Regions from separate parts of the Paenisporosarcina sp. TG-14 genome, predicted to be linked through region 1. Evidence: riboswitches for the same ligand, from Rfam matches in the RefSeq annotation. Region 1 holds a riboswitch; each other region holds the start of a gene.
What was found. A riboswitch is a leader RNA that binds a small molecule or an ion and turns the genes downstream of it on or off. The one in region 1 is predicted to bind S-adenosylmethionine.

Region 1 (6,052 bases):
ACTTTTAGTCCAAAAGCGACATTATCGACGACATTAAGCCATGGCATTAAACGTGGTTCTTGAAAAATAATCCCTACTTTTTCATGAACGGCTTTAATCAATTCATCATCTATCTTCACAGCGCCTGTATACTCAGGGTCAAGACCTGAAAGTACTCTTAGTAATGTACTTTTTCCGCAACCACTAGTACCAAGCAGTCCGATGATTTCTCCTTTTTCAGAAGTAAAGCTTATATTTTTAAATCCTGCCGAACCTTCACTGAAAGTTCGCGATACATTTTTTAATGAAAGCAAAAGTCTCACTCCTTTAATTCAACTTACCGAAGCTGTCCTGCCAATGAAGAGCTTTTGATTCAATAATTTTTAAAACAGAGTCTGTTAGTTTTCCCAAGACCGCAAATAGGAAAATGCTCGCGAGAACTAAGTCAGGGGAGAAGGTGTTTTGTCCAACAACAAGCAAATAACCCATTCCTTTGCTTGCCCCCATAAGTTCTGCAGCAACTACAAACATCCAGCCAAGACCGAGTCCGCTTCTGATCCCTGTAAAAAAAGAAGGTAGAGATGCTGGTAGTATCACTTTTCTGACCAATTGGAGTGGAGTAAAATTATATATTTTCCCTACCTCAATGAGCTTGCGATCTACTCCTTGAATACCAGAAACAATACTCAAATACACGGGAAAGAATACACCTACCGCAATGAGGGTAATTTTAGAAGATTCTCCAATCCCCATCCACAAGATGAATAATGGAACTAATGCTAGCGGTGGAATCGCTCTAAATGCATGAATAAGTGGGTCCATTAATTGTTCAGCTTTTTTTAGATAACCAACAATTGACCCTATGACAACAGCAAATCCAACACCGATTGCAAAACCAATCATATGGTTACTCCAATATGACCCCATAAGGTTCCATCAACTACCATGCTGACTATTTTTTCTAAAACTTGGGTTGGCGGTGGCATCAAGTGCCTCTCTAAAACACCAACCACACTTAGAATTTGCCATGCTGCCAATAAGAAAATAGGCACGACACTTCCATATAAAGCCACTTTCAGTTTCTTTGGAAAACGAATGCTGTTTTTTACTTTCCATTGGACTCGTTGTGATAGAGGTTCACTTTTACTGCTCATTCGTCATACCCCCTTTCTTATTTTGATTCAGGCTCTTTTCTTACACTTATTGTTTTCTAAAGTTGTATAAGTTGTTCTAGAGATATATTAAAAATATTTACGAGAACTGCCTGGATTAATTTTTCACTACTTCGTTGGCATAATCCGAATTAATTAATTCATCAATCAATTTCTCTAAATCAGCATTTTTATCAATAATATTATTTTTTTGAAGTACTTCACCTACAGATTGTAAGGCTTCTACCTGTTCGTTTCCCGGTAGTGAATTCGAGTAATCTGTTCTTTCCAATTGCTTTAATGCGACATCAATATCGATGCTCGCTTCTTTAGCCAAAATTTCAGCTGTTTTCTGTGGATTCTCTATCGCCCATTTTCTCGCTTTTTCATATACCTTTATTACTCTCTCTACTTCGTCCGGATATTCTTCAGCAAATTCAGAACGTACATTTAAAACACCATACGTATTAAAATCTGGGTTACGGTAAAACAATTCGGCACCAGTCGTTAATTCAACTTTTGCCATATGGGGATCAAGTCCTGCCCATGCATCTACTTGATTGGTCGATAAAGCTACTGCTCCATCCGCATGTTGAAGATTAATAATTTCCACATCATCTGAGCTTAATCCCTCTTCATTAAGAGCACGTAAAAGTAAAAAATAAGGCTCTGATCCTAATGTAGCCGCCACTTTTTTTCCTTTTAAATCCTTCACTGACTTGATTTCGGAATCTTTATTCGTCACAAGTGCAGTCCACTCAGGCTCAGAGAATACATAAACACTTTCAATAGGCGATCCCTTTTCTTTTGCTAACAATGCAGCAGTTATTGCTGTCGAACCGAAATCAGCACTGCTACTATTTAGGAATTCGAGCGCCTTATTACCGCCTTGACTAAGAACAAATTCAACTTCAATTCCGTCTTTTTTGAATTCCTCCTCTACCCATCCAAACTCTCTTAATATAAGACTTGTGGGTGAATAATAAGCATAGTCAAGCGTGATTTTTTTCGGTTTGTCATTTTTCTCTCCACTTGCATTGTCTGAACACCCCGTTATAACTACTAACAACAAAATTGTTATAAAGCCTAGTACTATTTTTTTCACTTATTCTTCCCCCTTTTTTTGTTTATTAATGACTTAAATTTCACAAGCATAAGTAACAATCGTCCCTCTTAATCGTTGTGCTTCTTTATATGTACATCGATTATGGATAACATCTAGTCCTGCCTCTTTTGCAATTGTTGCCGCCTCTGGAGAAATAACACCTTCCTGCAACCAAAAAATCCTTGGTTTTACAACTGCGGCTTCTTTTGCAACTGAAATTGCTGCCTCTGGGCTGCGGAATACTTGAACGATATCAATCGTTCCTGGAACTGACGTCAAATCGGGATAAGCCTTTTCTCCTAAAACTTCCTTTTCAACAGGATTAACAGGAATGATTTTGTAGCCAAGACGTTGCATTTTTCTTGCTAAACGATTACTAGGTCTTGAAGGGTTTCCGCTTAGACCAACAACAGCTAATGTCTTTTGTCGCTGCTGTTCTTTTCCATTTACGATTTCACGAACTATTGGCGATTGCAAAGCCCATCGAATAACACTTTCATCATTAATAACCACTTCAATTTGTTCTTGGCCATTTGGTGCAAGCCCAGTTGCTTCAAACAAAGCCCGATCAAGATCATTCTTCAAATCGCGAACCGACTCTATTCCAATGGAAAGTCGTATTAAATCTTCGGTAACACCTGTCAACTGAAGTTCTTCTGTGCTCAGTTGCTGATGCGTAGTAGAAGCTGGATGAATAATTAATGATTTTGCGTCACCAACATTTGCTACATGCGACCATAGGGCAACATTGTCAATTAACTTCTTACCTGCATCTCTACCACCTTTAATTCCAAAATTAACGATTGAACCAAAGCCATTCGTCAAGTACTTTTGAGCTAATTCATGTGCTGGATGGTCTTCGAGTCCAGGATATGAAATCCATTCTACTCCCGGATGTGTAGCTAAATACTCCGCTAACTCCTGAGCATTTTTATTATGTTTTTCAATACGCACATGCAATGTTTCTAATCCTTGAAGTAGATTGAATGCACTTTGTGCACTCAAACATGAACCGAAATCTCGCAACATCTGTACACGTAGCTTGGTGCTAAAAGCAAGAGTTCCAAAATCAAAAGCGTATCTTATTCCGTTATAGCTTCGATCCGGCTCTGTGAATGTTGGGAATTTTTCACTGTTCCAATTAAACCGTCCACCATCTACTACAAGGCCACCAATTGTTGTTCCGTGACCACCAATCCATTTGGTAGCTGAGTGAACAACAATATCAGCTCCATAAGTAATCGGCTTACACAAATATGGCGACGCAAATGTATTATCAATAATCAGTGGAATTCCAGCCTCGTGCGCAATATCTGCAACTTTTTCAATATCTAAAACTTGAAGGCTTGGATTTCCAATAATCTCTCCGTAAAGTGCTTTCGTCTTCGGAGTAATCGCCTTCCGGAAGTTTTCCGGATCGGTCGCATCTACAAAGTGAACAGTAATTCCATATCGTGGAAGGGTGGTAGAAAATAAATTATATGTTCCTCCATAAAGACTGGAAGCAGCCACAATTTCATCACCTGCACTCGCAACATTCATTACCGCCAAAGCAATAGCCGCCATTCCTGATGAAGTCGCAACTGCTGCTACACCGTCTTCTAAAAGTGCAATTCGTTTTTCTAATACATCGACTGTTGGATTACCAATTCTAGAATAGATATTTCCGGGCTCATCTAAAGCGAATAAGCTTTGTGCGTGGTCTGTATTGTGGAATACATAAGAACTAGTTTGATAAATAGGTACTGCCCGAGAACCTGTGGTTGGATCAGGTGATTGACCACCATGTAATAATATTGTTTCTAAATCGTAGCCTTCGTTTTGATTTGTCATTTGTTTTTCCTCCTAGGATGTAAATAATTTTCAGTAATCTTATTGGGATACTTGGTTTAATTCTTGAAAAGGTGTAAGTTTTCTTAAAACTTTCTGTAAGGAACACAAAAGACCCTTCTTCATAAGAAGAGGGTCTCTATTCCTCCTCTTATCTTGCAGACATAAACTATCCGCAGGAATTAGCACCTTTTCAAGGGGTTACCTTGATGGTTGCTGGGTTTCACAGGGCCAAGTCCCTCCACCACTCTTGATAAGAAGTAATTATTAAATTAGCAATGCTTTAATGCTTTAATTGATAAACTTATACTATGTCAGCACTTTTTCAAATAGTAATCAATTCATAAAAAATTTCTAATAAATCATAAAAAAGAAAAAGACCCTCAATATAGAGAAGGTCTTTAGTCCTCCTCTTATCTTGCAGGTATACACAACCTGCCGGAATTAGCACCTTTTCAAGGATTTCCTTGATGGTTGCTGGGTTTCACAGGGCCAAGTCCCTCCACCACTCTGGATAAGAGTATTCAATTTTATTTTTTAAACACTTTTAATTTACTAGCTTGTTGATGATTCTATTGTATTCAGAATTTAATGTCAACTATTTTTTTGAAAATTTTCAATAATTTATATTTTAAATTATAATTATTATTTTCTATAAAAGCAGTCACTTCATATATTTTAATTATGTTGGTGAAGATTTTTATAAGCAGAACCAGGGTGACTTTCTTTTAAATATCTCTGACCCTTACCATATAACTTCTCCCTATATGTTCCTTCTTCATATTCAGTTTGAACAAGTCCTCGCTGTTGTAAAATCGGAATGACAAGTTCTACAAAATCTTCAAAACTTCCAGGTGCGAGCGTATAAGCTAAATTGAATCCATCAACATCTGTTTCTTTTATCCAATACTCTAATTCATCAGCAATCTGTTCAGGCGATCCAACTGCAACTGGTCCTCTTCCTCCAATTCCTACAAAAGTAGCAAGTTCTCGAATGGTCCATTTGCGATCAGGGTCAGCTTTCGTGAATACTTCGACTGCAGATTGAATTGCATTACTATCGATATATTCTAATGTCTGATCTGGTTCATACTTTGAAAAATCAATTCCAGTCCATCCGCCAAGTAGTGCCAAGGCACCTTCATAGCTTACATAACTTTTTAATTCTTCATATTTCTTATTTGCTTCCTCTTCAGTCTTACCGACGATAGCAGTAAACACTGTAAACACGAGAATATCATCTGGTTTCCTACCGAATTTTTTTGTTTTTTCACGTAATTCTTTGACACCTTTTTTCACTGCATCTGTTGTGGGTCCTGCTGTAAAAACACATTCAGCATGCTTAGCCGCAAAATCTGCTCCACGTTTAGAAGCACCTGCTTGGTAAAGTACAGGTGTCCGCTGTGGAGAAGGCTCACATAAATGGGCGCCAGGAACTTTGAAAAATTCCCCTTCGTGATTAATTGTATGTACTTTTTTAGGATCTGTGTATATTTTATTTTTCTTATCACGTAATACCGCACCCTCTTCCCAACTACCTTCCCATAATTTATAGCTAACCTCTAAAAATTCCTCAGCTATGTCATAACGCTTATCATGTGGAATTTGACCTTCTAAACCAAAGTTTTTTGCTGCGCTCTCTAAATAAGAGGACACAATGTTCCAAGCTATTCTCCCTTTAGTAAGATGATCTAACGTCGAAAACCTTCTTGCCAACATATATGGTTGCTCGTATGTGAGTGAATAAGTTAGTCCAAAACTTAGGTGTTTCGTTGCGTAAGCCATGGCAGGAATCAATAACATGGGATCATTAGCTGGGGCTTGAATAGCCTGTTCTACAGCAACATCTTTGCTACCGTTGTAAACATCATAATAGCCCAGTACATCTGCCAAGAAAATCCCATCAAACTTTCCTTTTTCTAATAATTTAGCTAACTTGACCCAGTAATCCAAATCACAATATCTGTGGGATTGATCCTCTGGATGA
Region 2 (6,052 bases), on a different contig from region 1:
ATGTTTTGCTCTAATTTGTCATCTTTAATTTTTCTCTCTTGTTTTATCGTTTGCACATGTTTTTTTGCTAATTCTTTATTCATACAATTTGCGTTTCGAATCATTTCAGCCACTCTATGAACAGAATCAGTTGACATGCCCACTACTGTTTTCGAGTTTATTACCCTCGGCAATTGTTGTGAATGTACCACGTGGATATCCTCAGATATAATATCAATTTTCTTAAGCGTTCCTCTCTTGCTAAATGCAACGATTGAAAAGAATGGTCCAGAATAATCTTGTAGATGGTGTTCCAAAAACTTGATGTGACCATAATTTTGGTGAATTGGATTTTGAAACCTCTTTTTACTCTTGAATATGGTTTGTGTCCAAAACTTGCTATGTTCTGAACCAAAAATCCATCCTTTATAGTTCTTCGTTTCCACAACAAATATTCCTGTCCGTCCTATGATTACATGATCAATTTGAGTAGTCTTCCCATCTTTCTCCAACATAATGTTATGAAGAACTTCAAACTCTTCTTTTTTCAACTTCTTTAATATGATTCTTACACTTAATTCCCCCAAAAAACCTTTCACTTTTGGAGATTTCAATACAGCCGATCCAATGATAAGTAAAATTAATAATATTGGAAATAGCATCGCTATAGGCACCCCCATCTTTATTATGTGAACTAATCCTCTCACAAAAAGGGAATTTGTGGTAGCCTTCTTTTGGTTATTTCACAATTAAAACTAATCTTTACTTCCATTAATTTGATATTATTGTAGTCTACTATATACCGAATATTTTACTTTTAGAATTTAAAGTGAATCTTCTAATATATTTACTTAAATAATTGACAAGTTTTCATGGGATCCCCGAGTTTTCGCAAACCCCAGGACGTTTCCAAGTAAATATCAGCTAAAAGAGCCATATGTTCTCCAGTTACCTCAGCCATTTCAAGCGCTATAACACTTTCATAAACGACAGCCATCCGCTGAGCCATTGCTTTAGCTTCAAACTTTTGCATGTCTTCTTCTAAAGAAGTAAATATATTTAGGTCAATTTGTAATTCATCCAATACTTTTACAACTATTGGTTTTAAAGTACTCTTTGATACTTTTTCGAGTCGTAATTTCATTGATGATATAAATAATGTATGTGCATTAAATTTTCTTACTAATCTTACAAACTCTAAACCTAATATGTTTGCAGTACCTTCCCACACGGTTAACACTTGTGCATCTCTTAGCAATCGTGGGGTCACAAAATCTTCGATGTAACCATTTCCTCCATGCATTTCAATAGCTTCATGGGAAAAATATATCGCTTGTTCAGCTGATTCTTTTTTCATGATTGCAATAAATAATCGATTCAATATTAGTTCTTCTTCACATGCTTCTTTGGCAACCACACGGTCATATAACGTAATTAAATCAAAGACAGTCGCAAGTTCAACTTCCATTTTTGCAGTTAATTTTCCTAACGTATCTTGCACCATTGGAAAAGCTATAAGTTTATGACCGAATGCATCTCGTTGATGTGCATAATCGGAAGCCTCATTAGATAAGTTCATTGTCTATTCCCCTTTATGTTTAATAGTTTTTCCGAAAATTGATGATGCAGCAACTCTATTTCTGACTTCATCTCTTGTAAATCGTGAATCTTAACAGCAATTTCAGCTAACCGTTTATTTCCGTATTCAATAGTTCGCTCTAGCTGTCTTACACCCGTTCGATCTTGATCAAATAACAATACCATTTCTTTGATTTCCTCCAAATTAAATCCATATTGCTTGCCACGAACAATTAACTTTAACTTTGCACAATCAGATGGTTTAAAGACACGAATATTGCTTTCTGTCCGCTTAGGGTTTAACAAGCCAAGCTCCTCATAATAACGAATCGTTCTAGTAGTTACCCCAAACTCTCTCGCCACATCGGCAATACTCTTCACACTAACTCCTCCTTTACTCGCATGTTTTAAATTATTTTATCATTTACGTTAACGTTAATTACAAGCTTATATTTGAAGAATAGAAGAATGTTCTGCCCTTTATATAGAAGAAAGACGGCCGTTGTTAAATACGGCAGACCTTTTACTCTCTATACTTACTTTTAGCAATTATGTTCAGATGACACAGTTCAACTTCCAGTATTTCTCTATTGAAAATCGGACTTTCTTTTTAGTTTTATATGGTCTTACCTCTAATGAAATCTATCTATACCGATTACTAATCATCCAGTTGACAAGCTAATACAATGAAGTTATAGTAAACAACATAATTAAATATGCGTTAATTCTTATCAAGAGATGTGGAGGGCCTGGCCCTATGATACCTCAGCAGCGGGTTTTTACTTTACGTGAAAATACTGTGCTAATTCCAGCGAACAATTATTTGTTCGATAGATAAGAAGGAGTATTCGAGCTAATTTCCTGTGGATTTGTGTCCGCATTTTATTTCGCATTCGTATGCCCCTTCTGTCTAACGACAGAAGGGGCATTTTTTATTGCCTTCTCCCTCCCTACTCAAAGTTAACGAATTTCACCAAGAAAGGGGCGACACATGTGATTGAATTTCAACAAGTAACAAAATCATTTCAAACTAAAAAGCAAACGGTTGAAGCGTTAAAAGGCATTGACCTAACTGTTGAAAAGGGAGACATTTTTGGAGTTGTTGGCTACAGTGGTGCCGGAAAAAGCACACTCATTCGACTAGTTAACCTACTCGAGCGACCATCAACTGGTCAAGTTCTCGTTAACGGGCAACCACTAACGCAACTTAAACCAAAGCAACTACGAGCAGAGAAGAAAAAAATCGGTATGATTTTTCAACATTTTAACCTTCTCAATTCCAAAACTGTATTTGACAACGTTGCTATCCCTCTCGAGTTATCGGGTACATCTAAACCAGAAATTAAAACACGTGTAGAAGAACTACTCGAATTTGTTGGTTTAGATGATAAAGCAAAAAACTACCCTGAACAATTATCGGGAGGTCAAAAACAGCGGATCGGTATCGCCCGAGCACTTGCTACAAACCCATCCATTTTACTATGTGATGAAGCAACTTCAGCACTCGATCCACAAACAACAAGTGCTGTATTGCAACTTCTTAAAAAAGTTAACAAACAATACAACATCACAATCCTTCTCATTACTCATGAAATGTCAGTGATACGAGAAATTTGTAACAAAGTGGCCGTAATGGAAGGTGGCCTCGTGGTTGAGCAAGGTTCGGTATTTGATATCTTCGCATCACCTAAAACTGAAATTGCTAAAAATTTCGTTCGTACGGTGATTCATGATGAGATTCCACAAAGCGTTCGCAGCGATGCGCTCAGTTCCAACAAGCATCCGATTATTTGGAAAATAAACTTTGTTGGCAGCACCTCGAGTAAACCATTGTTATCGACAGTTGCGAAGAAATACGATGTGCACTTAAGTGTTCTCTCAGCAAATATTTCGGAAATTCAAGAAACGCCATTTGGTAACTTAATTATTGAAGTTACCGGTGATCAAAACGAGATTCAAGAAGCATTAATATACATCAGAGACGAAGGGTTTATCGTTCAGGAGGTGAACCTACATGAGTAACACATTATGGGGAATGGAAATTACAGCAGAGCAACTACTGGTTGCTTTTGGCGACACACTTTACATGGTCGCGATATCACTTCTTTTCTCAGCACTTATCGGTTTGCCACTAGGTATATTGCTCGTCATCACACGAAAAGGACATATCTTAGAAAACAAATGGATTTTCAATATCTTAAATCCTATTATCAACATTTTGCGTTCCGTCCCATTCATCATTCTACTCGTCGCAATTATTCCACTAACTAGATTTATTGTTGGATCAGCCATTGGGACGACCGCAGCAATCGTACCACTCGTCTTTTATGCAGCACCGTACATTGCTCGACTCGTCGAAAATTCACTACTTGAAGTCGATAAAGGAATTATTGAAGCCGCTCAGTCTATGGGTGCAACAGTTCCTCAAATCATCTTTAAATTTTTAATACCAGAAGGATTGAGCTCACTAATCCTAACCTTTACTACTGCAACCATTGGCTTAGTTGGAGCATCTGCAATGGCCGGAGCCGTTGGAGCTGGTGGTGTTGGTGACTTAGCATTGACCTATGGATACCAGCGCTTTGACACCATGACCATGTTTGTCACTGTTGCGGCACTCGTCATCATCGTTCAATTACTACAATCAGGTGGAAACATGGTTTCAAAAAAAATAAGAAGAAGATAACTATTGGAGGTAGGAAAAAATGAAAAAATTTATATTGATACTATTAGTTTTAACACTAGGATTACTTGCAGCTTGTGGCAATAAAGAAGAAGCTAACGCTGAAGAAGGCTTAACTAAAGTAAAAGTCGGCGTAAGTGGCGGCGACACACGTACATGGGATTACATCGTAGATATTTCAAAAGACCAAGGTTTGGATATTGAACTTGTTACATTTAACGATTACGTTCAACCAAACATCGCATTAGATGAAGGCGAACTCGACGCAAATGCATTCCAAACTATCTCTTACTTTGACGAATTTAAAACAGCTCAAAGTTTAGATTTAGAAGCAATTGGTTCAACAGTAATAGCACCAATGGCCATTCATTCAAAAAAGCACAAAACACTTGAAGATCTTCCAGACGGCGCAACAATTGCTTTACCAAACGAAGGAACAAACTTCGGTCGTGCTTTACTCCTTATGCAAGAAGCTGGTTTAATCACATTAACAGATGACTTCGTAGGAATTGGCGCAATGGACAAAATTAAAGACAACCCGAAAAATTTAAAAATCGAAGCAGTCGCTGCTGGCAACACACCACGTTTCCTTGACGACGTCGATGCTTCAATCATAAACAACAACTTTGCAATAGAAGCCGACTTAGAATTAAAAGAAGCGCTCTTTCACGAAAGCGCAACTGCTAAACCATACATCAATATTATTGCAGTAAAAACTGGTGACTCTGACCGTCCAGAACTACAAAAACTCGTGGAAATCTACCATTCAAAAGAAGTAGAAGAATTCATCATTGAAAAGTACAAAGGTAGCTCAATCCCAACATTCGTCTCATTAGAAGAACTATTAAACTACAAAGACTCTTGGAAATAATCAAAACAAGCATATCTATAGTAAAAAGGCAACCGAAGTTACCACTTCGGTTGCCTTTTTACATACTTTAAAACCATACTTGGATTTTGGTTACCTCCAAAATCGTTTTCTGTTGTCGACATCCTTCGTTACAAATTCCAATATTTCTCTATTCCAACTTGGACCACAAATTTTCCAACTGAGCATTCTCTCACGATAAAAATAAAGAAGTCACTTAATCTTTCCCAAACACCTTCGTCTGTGTGCAACGAAAACGGAAATTATATGACATTAATTAATAATAATTACTTAAATTAAAAGTTTTTCTTGAAACAATATGTATTTATCCAGTATAAGACAGGTGAATTCCCTCCTTTTGGACTATAATAATAGTAGATATTTTTATAGAAATTGGTGAATCTTGAAGTTAATTGTCTAATGTACTCGGAATTACACGAAAAATAAGTATAGAGAGGTGATTCAGATGCCAACTAACATTGACTCATACCAAGAAAATTTAAGACTCATTGAAGAATCAAACCAAAGATGTAGATCATTAGGATTAGATCCAACAATTGTTCCAGAATCTATTCAAATTAGCCAAGAGCAACTGCAACATATTCAACGAGAAACTCTTGAAACATTAAAAGTGGTTGAATTTTTTATTCCTGAATTTTTAAATATGGTGAAAGGCACCCCCCTTCTAATCGTGGTGACCGATAATCAAGGCATTGTTACGTATATTGAAGGTGACAGTACGATTAAAGATGTCATTAAACAGTTTGGGTTTAGAACCGGCGTGCAATTTACAGAGAGTTACAATGGAACAAACTGTATTAGTCTAGCACTCGACCATAACAAACCAGTTGAAGTAATTGGCCCTCAACATTATCATGATTTTCTTAGTCAATCCGCTTGTTATTCCGTACCATTTAAAAATCATCGTACCGATGGAACATTTG
Region 3 (6,052 bases), on a different contig from region 1:
GAAATTTCCTTACCCCCATATTCTTTTGGAACAGATAGAGAAATATAGTGAGAATCTTTTAATTCTTGAAAGTTTTCAAATGCAAAGCGACCCGTTTCATCTATTTCAGCAGCTCTTGTACTGAAGCGATCTGCTAATACTGCAGTTTGTTGAAATAGTGTTTTGTGCTGTTCCGTTTTGAAAAATGGTCTTGATAAATCCTCGGACAACTTGGCGTGTTTAGTTTCATATTCCATAAACTCAGCCTCCTGTGGATTCACTTTTTTCTCTAAAAGTAGTTTCACTTTCCTGACCTCTTTCCTTTATTTCCTTCAGAACGGCGGTGTTCCTTAATGTCGATACATCTCCTGGATCCTCACCAAGATACAGAGCCTTAATCACGCGCCGGGCAATCTTCCCGCTTTGGGTATATGGAATATCGGAAACGATCATGACTCGTTGCGGTTTAAGTGCTTTTCCGAGTGAACGTTCAGCATGTTTCTGTAAATCGCTCTCTAACGGAACTACCTTTGCGTCATGCAAGACAGCGAAGACTACAGGCACCTCCCCTTTTACTTTATGGGGAATACCGATTGCCGCAGATTCCTTCACCAAGTCATGAGAAGTAACCGCTGCTTCAATCTCTGACGGGCCAATTCGTTTGCCCGCAACCTTCATTGTGTCATCGGACCGACCGAGTAAATACCAGAAACCGTGTTTGTCGATAGCAGCAAAGTCTCCATGTGCCCAAATTCCTTCCCACTTCGACCAGTAGGCACTTACATACCGTTCATCGTCATTCCAAAACGATTTTGTCATGCCAATAAACGGAACTGAAATGGTCAAATCACCAATGGAATTCTCAACTTTTTGTCCATTTTCATTAACGATTGTGGCTGCCATTCCTGGAATTGGCCCATGAAAACCACATGGCTTTATCGGAATAGTCGGGTATGTGCCAAGAATTCCCCCTGACACTTCAGTTCCTCCCGAATAATTTATGATCGGGCATCTGCCTTTTCCTACATGATCTAAAAACCAAAACCATGCTTCCGCGTTCCATGGTTCTCCTGTTGACCCTAGTATCCTTAAGGATGGAAGTTGTGGTACTTGCGCTTCTTTCGTCATGAGCGAACGGATTAAGGTAGGCGAAACTCCGAAAGTCGTAATTTGATGGCGTTCAATGAGTTCCCATAATCGACCTTCATGAGGAAAATCAGGGCTACCTTCGTAAAAAACAACCGTCGTACCGTGAACCGCTGCGCCTAAGAATAGCCAAGGCCCCATCATCCAACCAAAGTCCGACAGCCAAAAGATTCGGTCGTCTTTTTTTATATCAAAACAGAAGTAAAGGTCAATTGCGCTTTTTAAAGGAAATCCTGTATGAGTATGGACAGTACCCTTTGGTTTGCCAGTCGTGCCAGAGGTATACATAATCATGAATGGATCATCTGCACGCAGTCTCTCTGTCTCCACAGTTTGATCTACATGTTTGTCAGTCAAGTCATGTAACCAAATATCTATGTCTTGATTCCAGTTAATATCTTGGTTTGTGCGATTAGCTACCACGACATGCTCAATAGTCGGCGCAAGTTTAACTGCACGATCTGCTTCAGCTTTCGTGTTTATCACTTTTCCACGACGATAAAAACCGTCAGCTGTAATCAACATTTTCGCCTGACTATCGTTTAACCGTAACGCCACAGATTCCGACCCGTAACCTGAAAACACAGGGATCACTATCGCACCAATCTTTGCGCAGGCGAATAATGAAATAGGCGCTTCTGGTATTGGCGGCAAATAAATACCAATTCGGTCGCCCTTTACAATTCCTAATGATATAAGGCCAGCCGCTAGCTCATTAACTTTTTTATTAAGTTCGTTAAAGGTATAAGAAACAGTGCTTCCATCTTCACCTTCCCAAATAAAAGCAAGATGATCGCCTCTGCCGTTGATAATTTGTTTCTCAATCGTATAGTGGACAAGATTTGTTTTTCCCTTACTGAACCACTCCGGAAAAGCTATCCCATTTTGCGTATTCAGCAACTCGGTATAAGGCTCGTGCCACGTTACATCGAGTTCATTAAGCAGACTTTCATAAAACCATTGCGGATCGCTAATTGATTTCTTATGAAGTTCTTCAATATCAGCTAATCCGTGTTTACTATTGAATAAAGTGATGTTCGCATTGTTAATGAGCGTGTCATCTGGATACCATGCAAGCTCCTGATTATTTAATGTATTGAATGCTTCTTTTACGTTCATTGTCATTATTGCCACCCCTTAGGTACTTCCACTAAAACTGCGGTGCCTTGACCGCCTCCTCCACATAGGGTTGCGATTCCTTTTCCGCCTCCACGTCTTTTCAACTCATGGATAAGCGTTAGTAGCAAGCGAAATCCTGTGCCACCTAAAGGATGACCGAGTTCAATTGCCCCTCCGTTAATATTCACTTTTTCAAAGGGGATTTTTAGTTTCTTACAGCTTGCAATGGCAACACTCGCAAATGCTTCGTTTATTTCAAAGAGGTCAATTTCAGCTAGTGTGTGACCCGTTTTCTCAAGTACTTTTTCAATGGCTTGTGCTGGCTTTAAATGTAGGCTTACATCTGGACTGCAATATCTGCCCAACCAATGATTTTAGCAAGTGGCGTCTGGCCGATTTTGTTAGCAAACGACTCACTCGCAACAATCCCCACACTTGCTCCATCAGACATTTGAGAAGCATTGCCAGCTGTAATCGTTCCATCTTCAAGAAAAACGGGTCTTAATCTTGATAATGATTCAAAAGAAGAATTTGGGCGAATCCCTTCGTCTTCGGTTACAATTCCTGTTTTTGTTGTTACTGGTATGATCTCGTTTTCAAAATACCCTTTAGTCACCGCTTTATATGCACGCTGTTGTGAGGCAAGTGCATACTCATCTTGCTCGTAGCGCGTAATCCCTAACTCCTTGTTAATGGTATCTGTCAGAACGCCCATCGATTCATCAGACAAAGAGCACCACAGTCCATCGTCAAGCGTGTCGCTAAATACTTCTTTTCCAAGCGTGATGTTTTTCCGTAAATTGGCGACGTGTGGGGCATTGGTCATCGAATCATACCCGCCCACAATGTACAACTGCCCTTCGTGTAAGGCGATTCGTCTGGCTGCATCCGATACCGAAACCAAGCCTGCTAGACACACATTATTTAGCGTGATAGCTGGTACGGATAAATCTACTCCGGCATCCACCGCTACCTTTCTCGCAGGATTCTGACCTTGCCCCGCCTGAATAACCTGAGCAAGTATAACGCCATCTGCATTTCTCGATTGTGGAACCCTTCTTAGTAGTTCCTCAACAGCCGCAGTTCCCAACTGTTTTGCTGTGATGCCTGAAAGACTCCCTTTAAATTTCCCAAATGGTGTTCGAACTCCTTCTAAAATAACAACAGACATATTCTTTTCCCCTTTCAATTTTCACAAGTTACTCTTCACTTTCATTTATCGACTGACACGGAATCACCAGGTTAGGATTGACATTAATATCATACAGACCCTCTTTTTGGGTACAAAAAAGCCCCTTTCACTTTGAAAGAGGCTACGGTTTCTAATAAATCGCCTTATCTTCCAGAATGACATCATTCTGCAGGATTTAGCACCGTTCCATATAGGAGGTTGCTGGACTTCACAGGGCCTGTTCCCTCAGTCGCTCTTGATAAGTTTCTATTAAATTGGTTAAATATTCTTTGTAGTTAGAATATTAAATCGCTTAGGTGTTAATGTCAATCCTTGTTTTTACAGTTTTTACATTAGTAAACGCTTACATCATTGACACTACTGTAAAGAAATTATTTTCTACTTATTTATTCCTGCCAGCACTAAACTCGAAAGTTAACTCTTACATTTATAGGGAAATCAAGTGTGTTCTGCACAGTTTTTTCATATTTATCGTGTACAATTAAACGCAGTTAGTTGAGGATGGTGTAAGAGATGAATCGTATTTCGATGAAGTTAGCGGCGTATTTTTTGTTAGCTGTGTTGATCTTAGAGGGATTAATGATGATTTACTTGCATCGCACGATTGTTCATGCACAAGAAGATGCCCAGTTTTCGCAGTTGCTTGAACGTGGGGCGAACCATCGCGATGTGTTGCAAGATTCTTATTCACAAGAAACATTGATGCATATTGAGCTGATGGAGTCGAGTCCAGAACGGCAAGTTGCAATTTTAGATTTGGATCGTCAGTGGACTGCAGGTTCAGATAGTTCGAAGGCTTTAGTCGATAATTTCCAACAAAATTTAACAGTCGCTCCTGCTCGTGATTCAGTTATCATTAATGATTGGCAACAGTACAACTACATTGTTACGTTACATCCATTTGAAGCGGAAAATGGTCAACGAGGTTCAGTTGTCATGTTTGAATCAAGTGAGTCACTTCATTCCCTTATGGAAAGATTAAATATACACTTTAGAATTGCAGGCTTGGCTAGTTTACTCATTTTGTTTGTGGTGTACGTAGGATTATCTCGTATTATTACTCGACCACTTATTCGTATGAAAGAAGCGACGGAACGACTAAGTACCGGAGATTTCCGAGTCAAGTTAACTCACCAAAGTCGAGATGAACTAGGTGAATTGTCAAAGTCGATTCAAAAATTAGCGGATGATTTAGAGCATACCAAAAAAGAACGTATGGAGTTTCTTGCAGCTATTTCACATGAATTACGAACTCCTCTCACCTATTTATCGGGATATTCTTCTGTCTTAAAGCGAGATGACCTATCCGCACAAGACCGACAGCGCTATGTGTCGATTTTAGAAGAAGAATCGACTCGTTTGACTGAACTCGTAAAAAATTTATTTGACCTGGCACAAATGGGCGAAACAACATTCACCATTTCAAAAGAAAGCGTCCAATCAAGCCCCTTTTTCTCTAATGTATTGCAACGTGTCGAACCTTCTTTTCAATTAGAAGAAAAGTATTTGCAGCTGTCGATTCGAGAAGAATTTGAGATGTTTGTAGACCCGGTTCGTGTCGAACAAATCGTCATAAATTTGCTGGATAATGCCCGTAAATATTCGCCTATAGGATCGACCACAAGGATGGATGTCTTTTTGCAAGATGGACAAACGGTCATTCGAATAGAAGACGAAGGGATAGGCATCCATCCACATAATTTTGAATTGATTTTTGAAAAACTTGTTCGGGTAGAGAAGTCTCGTTCTAGAGAATATGGTGGCGCTGGTCTTGGGCTAGCTATTGTCAAAGAGCTCGTTGACGCACATGGAGGACGTATTGAAGTGATTAGTGATGTAGGGAAAGGCAGTGTTTTCACTGTCATTTTGTAAGAAATCAGGTGAGTGAATGACAACGATTCTGTGTATCGATGATGAAAAGAGAATGTTGGAATTACTAGATTTATTCTTAACACCAAACGGCTTTCAATGTCTGATTAGCAATGATGGGCAAAAAGGATTACAGCTCCTCGATCTACATTCAGTTGATTTAGTCCTTCTTGATGTGATGATGCCTTTTATGAATGGTTGGCAAGTGTGTGAAGCCATTCGTCAAAAGTCTGATGTGCCCATTATTATGTTGACAGCTAGATCCGACAAGAGTGACGTAGTAAAAGGATTGCAAGCAGGCGCTGATGACTATATTATTAAACCGTTCGATGAACAAGAGCTCGTGGCACGTATAAATGCTGTACTAAGACGTTCTTCTTCTACAGACTCACCCATCTTGATTCGAGATGGTTTCATTTTGGATTTAGCTGCGTATACTTTTCGTATAAACGACCAAACGCTTACGCTAACCTTAAAAGAATTTCAATTGTTGGAGACATTTATGACGCATCCCACTAGAACCTATACGCGCGAACAATTACTTGCTGTCGTGTGGCCTGACCGGTCTCTCACAGAATTGCGTACAGTCGATTCACATATTCGGAATTTGCGTGATAAACTTAAAACAGCTGGGTTTCCAACGTCAGACTACATCGTGACAGTTTGGGGAATTGGCTACAAATGGAAGTAAAGGTGGATTATATGCAGAAAAAATTGAAATTTTTAGTCATCCTTTTTGTACTATTT
Region 4 (6,052 bases), on a different contig from region 1:
CCAATTCCGGGTGCTACGGCTACGTCTGCTTCACTTAACAGTTTATCTGCGAAGTTCTGGCTTGTGTACCCTTTTGGGACGTTTAGCCAAGCAAAGAATGATCCTCTAGGAGCTTCTACTTTCCATCCGATGCGATTGCATGCAGAGATTAGCGCATTTCGACGTTTTTCGTAGTTATTTACAAAAGTAGTCACACATTCTTGATTTCCATTTAATGCAGCTACCGCGGCATGTTGTACGGCGGGGAATAGACTGACAAACATATGGTCTTGAATCACGTTTATTGCATCAATTATTTGTGAATTGCCGATAGCAAAACCGATACGCCAACCGGCCATATTGAATGTTTTAGACATTGTGTACATTTCAATGCCAACGTCTTTTGCACCTTTTGCTTGTAAATAACTTACTGGCTTAACTCCATCAAATCCAACGGCTCCATAGGCAAAATCATGGCATATAGCGATTTCGTTTTCTTTGGCAAATGCCACAGTGTCATTGAAAAAATTAAGGTCCGCAATCGCTCCTGTAGGATTATTTGGATAGTTAAGATACATGAGTTTTGCTCGTTTTTTACTCTCTTCAGAGAGCGCTCCATAATCGGGTAAAAAGTTATTTTCAGCGATAAGTGGTAACGTTTCAAGTTGAACGTCGGCTAATACGACTCCTGACAAATAGTCTGGATAACCAGGGTCTGGTAGCAACATCCAATCGCCAGGATTTAACACGGCCATTGGCAATTCAACAAGGCCAATTTTCGTTCCAGATAAAATAGCTACTTCCGTTAATGGGTCGATGTCTACATTGTATTCACGTTTATAAAAATTAGCAGCAGCTTCTTTCAATTCGCTAATTCCTCGGAACGGCGAATATTTATGGGTAGTTGGGTTTTCAACAGCTTCTTGAAGTGCTTTTACGATATGTAAAGGGGTAGGTTGATCAGGATTACCTTGACCTAGGTTGATCACATCGCGTCCTTGAGCAATAGCATCTCCTGTTTTTTGCACTAGAGAAGCAAAAAATTGTGGAGGTAATTGTTTTAGTTTTTTTGAAAGTTTCATGGCAGTTCCTCATTTTCTGAAATAGTTGCAATCGTCTGCCAAATCTTATAACCTTTTGTGTATATTGTCTATAGGAGGTGTACCATGAAAATCGCATGCATTCAACTCAACGTTGCGTTTGCCGATCCCGATAAAAATTTTCATAACGTCCAAATGTTAATTGAAAAAGTCGTAAATGAAGGTGCAGAGCTCGTTGTTTTACCTGAAATGTGGAATACTGCATATGCATTAAAAGAATTAGAGCAACTTGCTGATTTCGAAGGGAAACGAACGAAAAAGTTTCTTTCTGAACTGGCGCGTTTACATCACATCCACATCGTAGGTGGTTCGGTTTCTACGAAAAAAGGAACTAACTTCTACAACACCATGTATGTATTTACGAACGATGGTAAACTTGTTGCAGAATATGATAAAGCGCATTTATTTCGTCTGATGGATGAACATCTTTATCTACAAGCAGGAAATAAGGAAAATGTGTTTTATTTAGGTTCCATTCAAGCCGGAGGACTCATATGTTATGACTTAAGGTTTCCTGAATGGTTACGGGCACACGCATTAGCGGGGGCGAAGGTGTTATTTATTCCAGCACAGTGGCCAGAGTCTCGTATTGATCATTGGAAGATCTTACTGCAAGCACGTGCAATTGAAAATCAATGTTTCGTGATCGCTGTGAATCGAACTGGTAGTGATCCAAATAATCATTTTAATGGACAATCGATGATTATTGCACCTTGGGGTAAAATCTTGTGGACTGGTGCTGAACAAGAAGAGTACGCAGTGATTGATGTTGATTTTTCGGAAGTTGAAGAAGTGCGTAAACGTATACCTGTTTATGAAGATCGTAGACCAGCACTTTATAATTCATTATTTGAAAAGTGAAAATTTTATTCAAAAAGTGTTTGACACTTGTCGAAAAACAACGTAGTATTTGGTTTCAGCAACAAAACAACTACATACGGAATTTATCAAGAGAGACTGAGGGATAGGCCCTATGACGTCCGGCAACCTCCAGCACGAGCTGGGAAGGTGCCAATTCCTACAGAATGAAATCATTCTGAAAGATAACCAAAATCCAATTTTCGGTGCCTCTTTCTTTATGAAGGGGGCTTTTTTGCGGGGTAAGAAAGTAAAAGTTTTGCTTCAGGTCCTCAGTCGAAAGAAAGGCTTTCGTATCGATTCTTCGGACCTGTGTCAATCTAGCAGCTTTACGTTTTTCTTGGTTAATAAAGTATAAGTTCGATAAATAAAGTTTATTTATCGAATTAAACATATACAGCTCGCATATCCGCTTAAGAAAATCTTTATTGACTTTCAAATCGAGGTATAGTGACGCTTTTGGTGAAAAGGGGCTTTGTGATGATAAGAATTAAAGAGTTGACTAAAGAATACACAACAAAAAAAGGTCCTGTAATTGGTGTTAATCAAGTAAACCTCACGATCTCTAAAGGGGAAGTGTTCGGGATTGTCGGATATTCAGGAGCCGGCAAGAGTTCATTGCTACGCTGTATCAACTTACTTGAACGACCTACGGGTGGCAGTATTGAAGTAAACGGGCGTGACCTGACAAAATTAAAAGGTGAGGAATTACGAAAAGCACGATTGAAAATCGGTATGATTTTTCAACACTTTTACTTAATTAGTCAAAAGACAGTAGCCGAAAACATTGCATTTGCATTGAAAGCTGCAAGTACTCCGAGAGAGAAAATTGCAATTCGTGTTGTGGAATTGCTTGAGATGGTTGGTTTAACAGATAAGAAAGATGTGTATCCAGCTCAACTAAGTGGAGGACAAAAACAACGTGTTGGCATAGCCCGTGCATTGGCAAATAATCCGGCCGTGTTATTGTGTGACGAAGCTACTTCAGCACTCGATCCAAACACAACATTATCCATTTTACGGTTACTCAAAAAAATCAATCGCGAATTAAATATCACGATTGTGTTAATCACGCATGAAATGAATGTGGTAAAAGAAATTTGTGATCGCATGGCAGTTATGCAAGATGGTCGTGTCGTAGAAGAGGGGGATGTGTATGACATCTTCTCAAACCCTGTAACGGATTTGACGAAAGAATTTATTAGCAGTGTTGTATCGTTTGATGTGCCTCAGTCAATATTAGACGCTTGTAAAGGTCGACTCGTGAAGGTTTTATTTAGAGGAGATGTTGCAGGTGAGGGAATTATAGCAGATACAGTTAAGCAATTTGATATAAAAGCGAACTTCCTACATGGTTCGATTGAATACATTCAAGAAAGACCACTTGGTTTGTTTTTGATGGAAATAAAAGGGGAACCAGATGATGTTACGAGGGCTATCACATATATGGAAGGCCGAGGAGCGCAAGCGGAGGTGATTAGAAATGGGCTTTGATTTTCAGCATATGATAGAACTTGGACCAGATATTATGAAAGCATTTGGACAAACGATGCACATGATCGGAATCTCACTGACGGTTGCCATTATTATAGGATTACCACTGGGGATCGTACTTTTCATTACTGATCGGGGAGTATTCTTAGAAAATAGATTTGTGAAATCGACGCTTGGTTTTGTATCCAATATGGTACGTTCCATTCCGTTTATTATTTTGTTAGTAGCACTTATTCCTTTAACTAAATTACTCGCAGGCACTATTATTGGACCAGGAGCAGCAAGTGTTTCCTTGTCCGTTGCGGGCATTCCATTTTTCGCTCGAATCATCGAAACGTCTTTACGTGAAATTGATAAGGGTGTCATTGAAGCGGCTATTGCAGTAGGCGCAACACCTTGGATGATTATCAAGGATGTCTTATTACCAGAAGCAAAATCGAGCATTGTGCAGGGGATTACATTAACCGTCGTTAGTCTGATTGCCTATTCTGCAATGGCGGGTGTAGTAGGCGGTGGCGGTATTGGTGACTTAGCCATTCGCTTTGGTTATTACAGGTACGACAATACAATCATGATTGTCACGATTGTTATATTAATTGTTCTCGTTCAAATCATTCAATTAATAGGTGACTGGACGTCTAAAGCAATAGATAAAAGATAATAGAGGAGAGAAATGAACATGAAAAAAGGATTATTTACAATTATCTTAGTTATCTTAATGACAGTACTTGCAGCTTGTGGTGGGGATAAGGAAGCGGGTACAGATACAGCAGATGAAAAATCTGTTAAGTTAGGCGGAACAGCTGGTCCTTACAGTGATATGTTAAACAAAGCGATTAAACCAGCTTTAGAAGAAAAGGGATATAAAGTTGAGATTATAGAATTTAGTGATTATATTCAACCAAATAACGCATTAGATAATGGAGATATTGATGCGAACCTTTTCCAACACTCAATTTATTTAGAGAATTTCTCGAAAGAAAACAATATGGACTTAACTGGTCTTTTAACAGTGCCGACTGCACCAATGGGCATTTATTCAAATAAATTCGAGTCAATTGAAGAGATCGAAGAGGGTGCTACGATTGCGATACCAAATGATCCAGTAAACGCAGCACGTACTTTCTTAGTCCTACAAGACCATGACTTAATTGAATTAGATTCAAGTTCAGAGCCATTAACAGTTTCTGAAAAAGATATCAAAACGAACACGAAAAACTTAGTGTTCCAACCAATTGAAGCAGGTGGGTTGCCTCGTGCTGTAGAAGGTTCCGACTTAGCTGCAGTTCCAGGAAACTTCGCTTTAGCAGCAAAAATGGATTTATTGGATGCTTTAGTTCTTGAAGATATGCCAGATCAATACCGTAACTTAGTTGCCGTAAAGACTGAAAACAAAGATTCACAACTTGCGAAAGACTTAGTTGATATCGTAGAGTCACCAGAATTTGAAGCAATAATCGACAAGGATTTTGTAGGATTCGGTAAGCCAGAGTGGATGGAAAACCGTTAAGAGAGAAGGGTAATTGTGAAAGATATCATCGTTCGTGGGGCGCCAGCTGAATACGTATGTAAAAGTGGAGTGCTAGATGAACTTGAAAACAAATTACTGATTAGAAACATTAACCGTGTGCTCATTGTCTCGGGTGTGAAATCATGGAATGCGGCTAGCCACTATTTACCTAATCTGAAAAATATCCATGTGACACATATCTTCTATCACGGAGAATGTTCACTCACTGAAATTACTAGAGTGGCTAATTTAGCACAATTCAATATAGTAGATGCCATAATTGGTGTAGGTGGCGGAAAAGTGTTAGATGTGGTTAAAGCAGCAGCTTGTATAAGTGAAACGAAGGCAATCTTAATTCCAACGCTTGCTTCAAACTGTGCACCATGGACACCTTTAAGTGTAATTTATACAGATGAAGGTAAGATGACTCATTATGATGTGTACCCAATGAGTGTCGACATTCTACTCATAGAGCCGAGAATTTTAGTGGAAGCTCCCATTCCACTTCTCATTGCAGGTATCGGGGACACAATTGCCAAGTGGTATGAGGCAGATGTGCAAATTAGTAAATTAACTGATCCCTCTGTTGCACTTAAAGTCGCACATCATACAGCGAAACTGTGCGCGAATGAAATGTTCGAGAATGCACAACAGGCTATTCGTGATGCAAAAGAACAGAAATTGTCGAATGCGTTTCTCAAAGTAGTCGAATCGATTATTATGCTTGGTGGTATGGTAGGTGGTTTTGGTGATCATTTTGGTCGCACTGCTGGTGCCCACTCCATTCATAATGGTATGACGATTGTACCTGAGTCGCATAAGGCTTTACATGGAAGTAAAGTGGCCTATGGAATTTTGGTGCAGCTGCTTCTAGAACAAAAAGAGAGTGAAGTCGAGCGGCTTTTTGGTTTTTATAAAGAAATTGGTTTGCCTACGACGTTGCACGAATTGAACATTTCCGCTGAATGGATAGATGATATCGCTGAACACTCTACACGTGAAGAAGAGTCTATTCACCAAATGCGTAGTGCAAAAATGACCGCAACTGAAGTGGCGATAGCTATAAGGAAATTAGAGTCGCGTTAGTTAGTTTCAAAATGTGAGAACCCCT

Region 2: another riboswitch for S-adenosylmethionine. It lies ahead of C406_RS0106575 (methionine ABC transporter ATP-binding protein); the one in region 1 lies ahead of C406_RS0104895 (PLP-dependent aspartate aminotransferase family protein).
Region 3: another riboswitch for S-adenosylmethionine. It lies ahead of C406_RS19575 (thiolase family protein); the one in region 1 lies ahead of C406_RS0104895 (PLP-dependent aspartate aminotransferase family protein).
Region 4: another riboswitch for S-adenosylmethionine. It lies ahead of C406_RS0117600 (methionine ABC transporter ATP-binding protein); the one in region 1 lies ahead of C406_RS0104895 (PLP-dependent aspartate aminotransferase family protein).

What each region holds. Positions count from the first base shown of each region.
Region 1 is NZ_AMGD01000012.1:10,132-16,183, reverse strand. Features, by position in the region: gene C406_RS0104910 (ABC transporter ATP-binding protein) at 1-293, opposite strand, end outside; gene C406_RS19295 (ABC transporter permease) at 307-882, opposite strand; gene C406_RS21325 (hypothetical protein) at 879-1,133, opposite strand; gene C406_RS0104900 (aliphatic sulfonate ABC transporter substrate-binding protein) at 1,249-2,235, opposite strand; gene C406_RS0104895 (PLP-dependent aspartate aminotransferase family protein) at 2,269-4,068, opposite strand; SAM riboswitch class I at 4,214-4,325, opposite strand; SAM riboswitch class I at 4,476-4,586, opposite strand; gene C406_RS0104890 (LLM class flavin-dependent oxidoreductase) at 4,744-6,052, opposite strand, start outside.
Region 2 is NZ_AMGD01000019.1:21,282-27,333, forward strand. Features, by position in the region: gene C406_RS0106560 (NERD domain-containing protein) at 1-659, opposite strand, end outside; gene C406_RS19355 (acyl-CoA dehydrogenase family protein) at 827-1,558, opposite strand; gene C406_RS0106570 (MerR family transcriptional regulator) at 1,555-1,938, opposite strand; SAM riboswitch class I at 2,283-2,398, shown strand; gene C406_RS0106575 (methionine ABC transporter ATP-binding protein) at 2,551-3,579, shown strand; gene C406_RS0106580 (methionine ABC transporter permease) at 3,593-4,243, shown strand; gene C406_RS0106585 (MetQ/NlpA family ABC transporter substrate-binding protein) at 4,263-5,111, shown strand; gene C406_RS0106590 (EAL domain-containing protein) at 5,575-6,052, shown strand, end outside.
Region 3 is NZ_AMGD01000040.1:19,066-25,117, reverse strand. Features, by position in the region: gene C406_RS0112260 (acyl-CoA dehydrogenase family protein) at 1-236, opposite strand, end outside; gene C406_RS0112255 (AMP-binding protein) at 241-2,250, opposite strand; gene C406_RS21060 (hypothetical protein) at 2,250-2,609, opposite strand; gene C406_RS19575 (thiolase family protein) at 2,582-3,415, opposite strand; SAM riboswitch class I at 3,577-3,681, opposite strand; gene C406_RS0112245 (HAMP domain-containing sensor histidine kinase) at 3,950-5,308, shown strand; gene C406_RS0112240 (response regulator transcription factor) at 5,325-5,996, shown strand; gene C406_RS0112235 (F510_1955 family glycosylhydrolase) at 6,008-6,052, shown strand, end outside.
Region 4 is NZ_AMGD01000081.1:23,185-29,236, reverse strand. Features, by position in the region: gene C406_RS0117615 (pyridoxal phosphate-dependent aminotransferase) at 1-1,061, opposite strand, end outside; gene C406_RS0117610 (carbon-nitrogen family hydrolase) at 1,146-1,940, shown strand; SAM riboswitch class I at 2,021-2,129, shown strand; gene C406_RS0117600 (methionine ABC transporter ATP-binding protein) at 2,418-3,431, shown strand; gene C406_RS0117595 (methionine ABC transporter permease) at 3,421-4,092, shown strand; gene C406_RS0117590 (MetQ/NlpA family ABC transporter substrate-binding protein) at 4,111-4,941, shown strand; gene C406_RS0117585 (iron-containing alcohol dehydrogenase family protein) at 4,957-6,027, shown strand.